2 regions of the Thermobifida halotolerans genome follow, and region 2 is predicted to be linked to the other one. Evidence: predicted binding sites of a transcription regulator. Region 2 holds the regulator's gene; the other holds the start of a gene.
What was found. The regulator HrcA, encoded in region 2, represses chaperone genes, less so after heat shock. The targets are predictions, from matches to a motif close to TTGGCACTCTCNNNNNGAGAGTGCCAA.
Positions count from the first base shown of each region.

Region 1: a site for HrcA is predicted at 1,089-1,115, ahead of NI17_RS22675 (FmdB family zinc ribbon protein). Genes of this name have one in related genera too.

Region 1 is NZ_CP063196.1:5,130,712-5,134,713, forward strand. Features, by position in the region: gene NI17_RS22670 (DUF1540 domain-containing protein) at 218-502, shown strand; gene NI17_RS22675 (FmdB family zinc ribbon protein) at 774-1,076, opposite strand; gene NI17_RS22680 (5-formyltetrahydrofolate cyclo-ligase) at 1,269-1,856, opposite strand; gene galU (UTP--glucose-1-phosphate uridylyltransferase GalU) at 1,988-2,917, shown strand; gene glp (molybdotransferase-like divisome protein Glp) at 2,949-4,002, shown strand, end outside.
Region 2 is NZ_CP063196.1:307,241-311,242, reverse strand. Features, by position in the region: gene NI17_RS01315 (16S rRNA (uracil(1498)-N(3))-methyltransferase) at 70-816, opposite strand; gene dnaJ (molecular chaperone DnaJ) at 813-1,958, opposite strand; gene hrcA (heat-inducible transcriptional repressor HrcA) at 1,959-2,972, opposite strand; gene NI17_RS01300 (DUF3097 domain-containing protein) at 3,200-4,002, shown strand, end outside.

The DNA of each region.
Region 1 (4,002 bases), 630 kb from region 2:
CCGCACTGCGAAGGCGATCCCACACCACAGGGAGAAAGGACACCGACCACCGTCGGAAGAGACGCAGCCCTCGCACACCCGACCCGCCCCGGTGGTATCGCCTCGACCAGGCCGGTGCCAAGACTTCACCGGGTTCTCGGTGACACGGAGCACCCCCTGGAAGGGGAGTGCCCCGCCTGGGAGGCTCGGGTATGTCGTCGATGTTTGGGGGATTGCGATGGACATGCCAGTGGTGAACTCGTGCGAGGCGGAAGCCTGCGTGTACAACACCGACCGCGCCTGCCGCGCGCTGGCCATCACCGTGGGCGACGTCCGCCATGCCTACTGCGACACCTTCTTCGACGCCCCGGCCAAGGGCGGCGATCCCGCCACCACGGGCCACGTCGGCGCCTGCAAGATGTCCGACTGCCAGCACAACGTCCAGTTCGAATGCCAGGCTTCGGGCATCGCCGTCGGCTACCGGCAGGAGCAGGCGGACTGCCTCACCTACTCGCCCGCCTGAACGGCGGTTCCATGCCGGCCCCGTACTTCCGGGCGGCGGCCGCGCTGCCGGGCGCGCCGGGGCGGCGTACCGGCGAAGGCCGCGAGCAGCGCCACGGGTCCGCACGTCCGAACCGGTGGTCATCCCCGTCGACGGACAGTCCGCGGGTGCTCGTCGCAGGCCCGGTGCGGTGGAGGCGGCGCGGACCCCGCCGCGCACACCGTGAGGGCCGTCCCCCGCGGACGGGGAACGACCCTCACGGGCAGGTTCGGGGTGCGCCAGGGCGCGGATCTCAGGCGGCGGAGGGGGCCTTCGTGCCGCCGGAGTCGCCGGACGAGGAGGACTCGGAGGACGAGGACTCGGCCTTGGCGGGCTTGTCGCTCTTGGAGGAGCCCGTCAGCGCGGAGCTGTTGGAGCTGGACGTGCTGTCGGTGCGGTAGAAGCCCGACCCCTTGAAGACGATGCCGACAGCGGAGTACACCTTGCGCAGCTTGCCCTGGCACTCGGGGCAGGTGGTCAGCGGGTCGTCGCTGAAGCTCTGCACGACCTCGAGATCGGCGCCGCACTCGGTGCAAGCGTACTGGTACGTAGGCACGGGTCCTCCTAGCTGGCACTCTCACCCGACGACTGCTAAATAGTACGCCGTCGGGCCACATGATCGCGACAACGGGGTGGTGACGCCGTCTCGACCGGGAACTACTCGCCGGGAGCAACGCGGCGGTGTCCACCGTTCGTGCCCCGTGTCGGAGGTGAGATCCGACACGCTGGAGTTCGGCTTCCGGCGCTCCTAGCGGTTCCCCAACCACACCACCCCGCGCCCGGGAGTCACCGCCCCCCGGACCGGGCGGTCGTGCTCCTCGGTGGGCACCGACTCCACCAGTTCGGTGTCGTAGACCACGGCCAGCGACACCGCCCCCTCGCCCGCCCGGGCCAGCGCCCGGTCGTAGCAGCCCGCCCCCCGACCGAGCCGGTACCCCGCGGCGTCCACCGCCAGGGCCGGGCAGACCAGCGCCGAGACCCCGCGCACCGCGTCCACCCCGAGACGCGGACCGGTCGGCTCCACCAGGCCGTGCCCGGCGGGAGCCAGCGAGTCGGGACCGGTGTAGGGCGCCCAGTCCAACTCCCCGCCGTCCAGGAACACCGGCAGCAGCACGGTGCCGCCGCGCTCGGACAGGGCCGCCACCAGCGGGCGGGTGTCCGGCTCCGAGCCCACCGCGTAGTAGACCGCCACAGTGCGGCCCGAGGACACCTCCGGCAGCGCCAGCACGGCGTCCCGGATCGCCGCCCCGGCCGCCGCGCGCGCCCGTCCGGACAGTTCACGTCGCGCCGCGAGCACCCGCCGCCGCAGCTCACGCTTGCTCAACACGCCGTCCATGGTCGGCAAGTCTGCCAGCGGCGCCGGAGGGAATGAACGCGAGGTGACGCGGCCACGAAATCACAGCGGGGAAAACGCCGGTGCCCATCCGTGATACGTGTCTGACATGACGGTGTCTTATGGTGCGGATCATGGCAGATGAACAGCACACCGTAACCCAGGTCACCAAAGCGGTGATCCCCGTCGCCGGACTGGGCACCCGATTCCTGCCCGCCACCAAGTCCACACCCAAGGAGATGCTGCCGATCGTCGACAAACCGGCGATCCAGTACGTCGTCGAGGAGGCCGTCTCCGCGGGACTCGGCGACGTCCTGATGATCACCGGACGCAACAAGCGCTCCATCGAGGACCACTTCGACCGGGCCTACGAACTGGAGGAGGCGCTGCGCGTCAAGGACGACATCGACCGGCTCAACGCGGTCCGCGAGTCCAGCGAACTCGCCCAGGTGCACTACGTGCGCCAGGGCGAGCCGCGCGGACTGGGCCACGCGGTGCTGTGCGGCGCCGCGCACGTGGGCGACGAACCGTTCGCGGTGCTGCTCGGCGACGACCTCATCGGCGCCCGCGAGACCCTCCTCAAGCGGATGATCGAGGTCCGCCAGACCTACGGGGGCAGCGTCATCGCGCTCATGGAGGTCGCCCCCGAACAGGCCTCGCTGTACGGGTGCGCCGCGATCCGGCCCACCGACGAGTCCGACGTGGTGACCGTCACCGACCTCGTGGAGAAGCCCCCGGTCGGCCAGGCGCCGAGCCGCTGGGCGATCATCGGCCGCTACATCTGCGACCCGGCGGTCTTCGACGTACTGCGCAAGACGCCTCCGGGCCGCGGCGGAGAGATCCAGTTGACCGACGCGCTGCGCGAACTCGCCCGGAGCGGCCCAGAGCAGGGCGGCCCCGTCCACGGCGTGCTGTTCCGCGGCCAGCGCTACGACACCGGCAACAAGATCGACTACCTTCGCACCGTGGTGGAATTCGCTTGCGACCGCCCGGACCTGGCCGAGGAGTTCCTTCCATGGCTGCGTGACTTCCTCGCGGAGCACGGGACCGACTCCACCGAGTAGGCCGAACGAACGAACACGGCGGGGGAAGCCGATGAAGAGCGTCGAACAGCACGTCAACGACATCCTGGCGGTGGTCACCCCACCCGAGCCGATCGAACTGGACCTGCTCCGGGCGCACGGAGCGGTCCTCGCCGAGCCGGTCACGGCACAGGTCGCGCTTCCCCCGTTCGACAACTCCGCCATGGACGGCTACGCGGTCCGCGCCGCCGACGTGGCCGCGGCCACCGCGGAGGCTCCGGTGTCGTTGCCGGTCGTGGCGGACATCCCCGCGGGGGACTCCTTCACCTCGGCCATCCCCGAGGGCTGCTGCGTGCGCATCATGACCGGTGCGCCGATGCCGGTGGGCGCGGACGCGGTGGTTCCCGTGGAGTGGACCGACGGCGGCGTGGCCACCGTGGCGATCCACCGCGCGGCCGAGGCGGGCAACGCGGTCCGCCTGGCGGGCGGAGACGTGGAGAAGGGCGCCGAACTGCTGCCGCCCGGAGTCCGGATCGGACCCGCGGAACTCGCGGCGCTCGCCTCGGCCGGCCGCCGCTCGGCGCGGGTCTACCCGCGTCCCCGGGTTGTCGTCCTCGCCACCGGTGAGGAGCTGGTGGAGCCGGGGCGCCCCCTCGGGCCCGGCCAGATCTGGGACTCCAACAGCTTCATGCTCACCGCCGCCGCGATCGAGGCGGGCTGTGAGGCCTACCGGTACGGCTTCGTCGGCGACGACCCGGCCACCGTGGCCGCCACCCTCCAGGACGCGCTGGTGCAGGCCGACATCGTCATCACCAGCGGAGGCGTCAGCATGGGCGCCTACGACGTGGTCAAGGACGTGCTCCTGCGCATGGGGACGGTCCGCTTCGAGAAGGTGGCCGTGCAACCGGGCATGCCGCAGGGCTACGGCACCGTGGGCAGGGACCGCGGCGTGCCCATCATCACGCTCCCCGGCAACCCGGTCAGCGCCTACGTCTCCTTCCACCTGTTCGTGCTGCCCGCCCTGCGCAAGATGAGCGGTCTGCCCCAGGAGCAGCTACCGTCGGTGCGGGCCCGGCTGCTGGCCCCGGTGCCCTCCTCCCCCAGGGGCAGGCGCTCCTACCTGCGCG
Region 2 (4,002 bases):
CTGCGCGCATCGGCCGCTCTGCCGTCGCCCCGCGGCGACCGTTCGCCGCCGGTCCTGGCTGTGGTGGCCCTACCAGCGACCGCAGCGGGTCTGCAGGACGGCCAGCGCGGCCACTCCCGCCGTGGAGGTGCGCAGCACGGTCGGACCGAGCAGTGCCCGCACCGCTCCGGCGGCCTCGAAGGCCACCAGTTCGGCGTCGGTGAAACCGCCCTCGGGGCCGACGACGAGCACGACGTGCCCGCCGGGAGCCGACACCGCCTCGGGAAGTCCGAGCGCGGACAGCCGCACCGCGCCCTCCTCGTGCAGCACGATCCCGAGTGAGGCCGAGGCGAGCAGTTCGGCGACTCCCGCCTCCCGCACCGGTTCGGCGATCTCGGGAACACGGCTGCGCCGGGCCTGCTTGGCCGCCGCTCGGGCCGCCGCCCGCCACTTGGCCAGCGACCTGGCCACTCGGTCGCCCCGCCACCGGGTGACGCAGCGTTCCGCCTGCCAGGGCACAACGGTGTCGACTCCCGCCTCCGTCATGACCTCCACGGCCAGCTCCCCGCGGTCGCCCTTGGGCAGCGCCTGCACGACGGTGATGCGGGGGACGGGTTCCGCCTCACGGACGCGTTCGCGGACCGCGCAGGTCACCGTGTCCTTGCCGACGGCGGTGACCACGCAGCGCGCCCGTGTCCCGACGCCGTCGACAAGGTCGACGGTCTCACCCGCGGTGATCCTGCGCACGGTGGCGGCGTGCCGTCCCTCGGCCCCCGCCACCAGCACGGAGTCGGTATCCAGGTCCTCGGGCCCGACCAGGAAGACCGGAGGCGTCACCGCGCGCCGAACGCGTCGCGCAGCCGGGAGAAGAGGTTGCCGTGGCCGGGGCTGAACTTGCCCGGCGGACGGTCCTCACCACGCAGCTCCGCGAGCTTGCGCAGCAGCGCCTCCTGTTCCTCGTCCAACCGGCTGGGTGTTTCGACGGTGACGTGGATCAGCAGGTCGCCGCGGCCCGTGGCGTTGAGGTGGTGGCAGCCCTTCGACTCCAGGGTGATGACCTGCCCGGAGTTGGTGCCGGGGCGCAGGTCGATCTCCTCGGGGCCGTCGAGGGTGTCGATGGTCAGCGACGCGCCCAGGGCCGCCGCCGTCATCGGCACCGTGACCGTGCAGTGCAGGTCGTCGCCGCGCCGCTCGAAGATCGGGTGCGGGCGCTGGACGATCTCCAGGTAGATGTCGCCGCGCGGTCCGCCGTTCGGACCGACCTCGCCCTCGCCCGCCAGTTGGATCTGGGTGCCGTCCTCGACTCCCGCGGGAATCTGGACCTTGCGGGTGACGCGCTCGCGCACCCGGCCCTCACCGGCGCAGTCGGGGCAGGGGTTGCGGATGACGGTGCCCTGTCCCGAGCACTGCGGACACGGCCGGGTGGTCATGACCTGGCCGAGGAAGGAGCGGGTGACCTGGGAGACCTCGCCCCGGCCGCCGCACATGTCGCAGGTCTCGCGGTGGCTTCCGTGCGCCGTTCCCTCGCCCTGGCAGGTGTCGCACACCACCGCCGTGGGGAAGGTGATGTCCTTGGTGACCCCGAACGCGGTCTCGGCGAGGTCGAGTTCGACCCGCACCTTGATACTGCGTCCCCGGCGCATGCGTTCGCGCGCCGTCCTGGGCCCTCCGGTGCCTCCCCCGAAGAACGCGTTCATGAGGTCGTCGAACGGGAAGCCCGCCCCGCCGAAGCCGCCCGCTCCGCCGCCGGCGGCGCCGCCGCGCGCGAAGGGGTCGACGCCCATGTCGAACATGCGGCGCTTCTCCGGGTTGGAGAGCACCTCGTAGGCCTGGGCGACCTCCTTGAACCGCTCCTGGGTCTCCGGATCGGGGTTGACGTCCGGGTGGAGCTCACGCGCGAGACGGCGATATGCCTTCTTGATCTCGTCCTGGGTCGCGTCCCGGCGAACGCCGAGGATCTCGTAATAGTCTCTGGCCACTTACTGCCCCGCCAAGATCTGACCGACGTACCTTGCCACTGCGCGTACCGCTCCCATCGTTCCTGGGTAGTCCATCCGGGTCGGGCCGACGACCCCGAGCTTGGCCAGCGTCTGGTCGCCGATCCCGTATCCCGCCGCGACGATCGACGTGGTGTGCAGGCCCTCGTGGGCGTTCTCCGCGCCGATGCGCACCGTCAGCATCGAAGCGTCGCCTATCTCACCGAGCAAACGGATGAGCACGACGTTTTCTTCCAGGGCCTCGAGAACGTCCCGGAGGTCGGCCGAGAAACCCATCGCGGCGAGGTTCGCGGTACCACCGAAGACGATCTTCTCCTCGTGCTTCTCGACGAGACTCTCCATCAGGACCGACAGCACCGACTCCGCCATCGGACGGTCGTCCGCCGGAAGCTGGACCGTGACCCCCGAGAGCGCCTCGGGCGCGTCGGTGAGCCACTTGCCGACGAGAGCGCGGTTGAGCACCCCGCGCAGATTGTCGACCACGTCGTCGGAGACCTCCGCGAGACCGTCGATGACGCGCTGCTCGACCCGGCCCGTGTTGGTGATCAGCACCATCATGACACGCTGGGTTCCCAGCGGCACGAGTTCGATGTGCTGCACGCACGATCGTGTCAGCGACGGATACTGCATGATCGCCACCTGCCGGGTCAGCTGCGACAGCAGTCGCACCGTGCGGGAGACGATCTCGTCGAGGTCGACCGCGCCGGACAGGAACGTCTCGATGGCCCGCCGCTCGGCCCTGGACAGGGGTTTGACCGTGGAGAGCCGGTCCACGAAGAGCCGGTACCCCTTGTCGGTGGGCACCCGGCCCGCACTGGTGTGCGGCTGGGCGATGTAGCCCTGCTCCTCGAGTGCCACCATGTCGTTGCGGATGGTCGCCGGAGAGACCCCGAGCCTGTGCCGTTCGACCAGCGCCTTGGAGCCCACGGGCTCGTTCGTGGACACGTAGTCTTCGACGATGGCACGCAGCACCGCGAGTTTACGGTCGTCGAGCACGCGCTCACCTCCTGGCACTCCGTGGTCCTAAGTGCTAATTCTACGCGGGGACACCAAGCGGCGTTATGTCCGTTCGAGCACGGTATCAACCGAAGTCTGCCCCGAAGCGGACCCGTCCTCACTCCCCGGAACGGAACCCTTCTCACCATGTCACCTCCTCCGCCCCACCCGCGACCGGCGTCCCACGATCCCCGGAGGCGACCGCCCCGGCCGCTACAATCCGCCGCATGCGCCCTCATTCCAGGCGGTACGGAGACGACGTCCTCTCCGGCGACCGGTGGCGCCGGGAGCGCCGGAGCGTTCCGACCGTCACCGCCGAACGCGGACTGGTCGTCGAGACCGCGGACGAGGACTTCTGCGGCGCGGTGGTCGCCTGGGACCGCACCACCCTCACCCTGGAGGACCGCCACGGTCGGCGGCGGGTGTTCGAGATGACCCCCGCGGCCTTTCTGGTCGACGGTCGACCGGTGACCGTGGTGCGTCCCGCGACCGCGCCCGACGCCCCGCCGCGCAGCGCCTCGGGCTCGGTCATGGTGACCGGCCACCGGGCGCGGACCGCCAGGGAGAGCCGGATCTTCGTCGAGGGCGTGCAGGACGCCGAACTCGTGGAGCGGGTCTGGGGACACGACCTGCGGGTGGAAGGCGTGGTCGTGGAGTGCCTGGAGGGGGTGGACCGCCTCGTGGAGGTCGTCGCGGAGTTCGCCCCCTCCCCCCGGCGGCGGCTCGGCGTGCTCGTGGACCACCTCGTTCCCGGCTCCAAGGAGAGCCGGATCGCCGAACAGGTCCGCTCCCCGGACGTCCTGGTCCTGGGACACCCCTACGTCGACATCTGGCAGGCGGTGCGTCCGTCGGCCGTCGGCATCCCCGCCTGGCCCCCGGTGCCGCGCGGGACCCCCTGGAAGGAGGGGGTGCTGGCCGCGCTCGGCTGGCGGGCCGACCCCCAGGAGGCGTGGCGGCGGATCCTGGGCTCGGTGCGCTCCTACGCCGACCTGGAACCCGGACTGCTGGGACGTGTCGAAGAACTGATCGA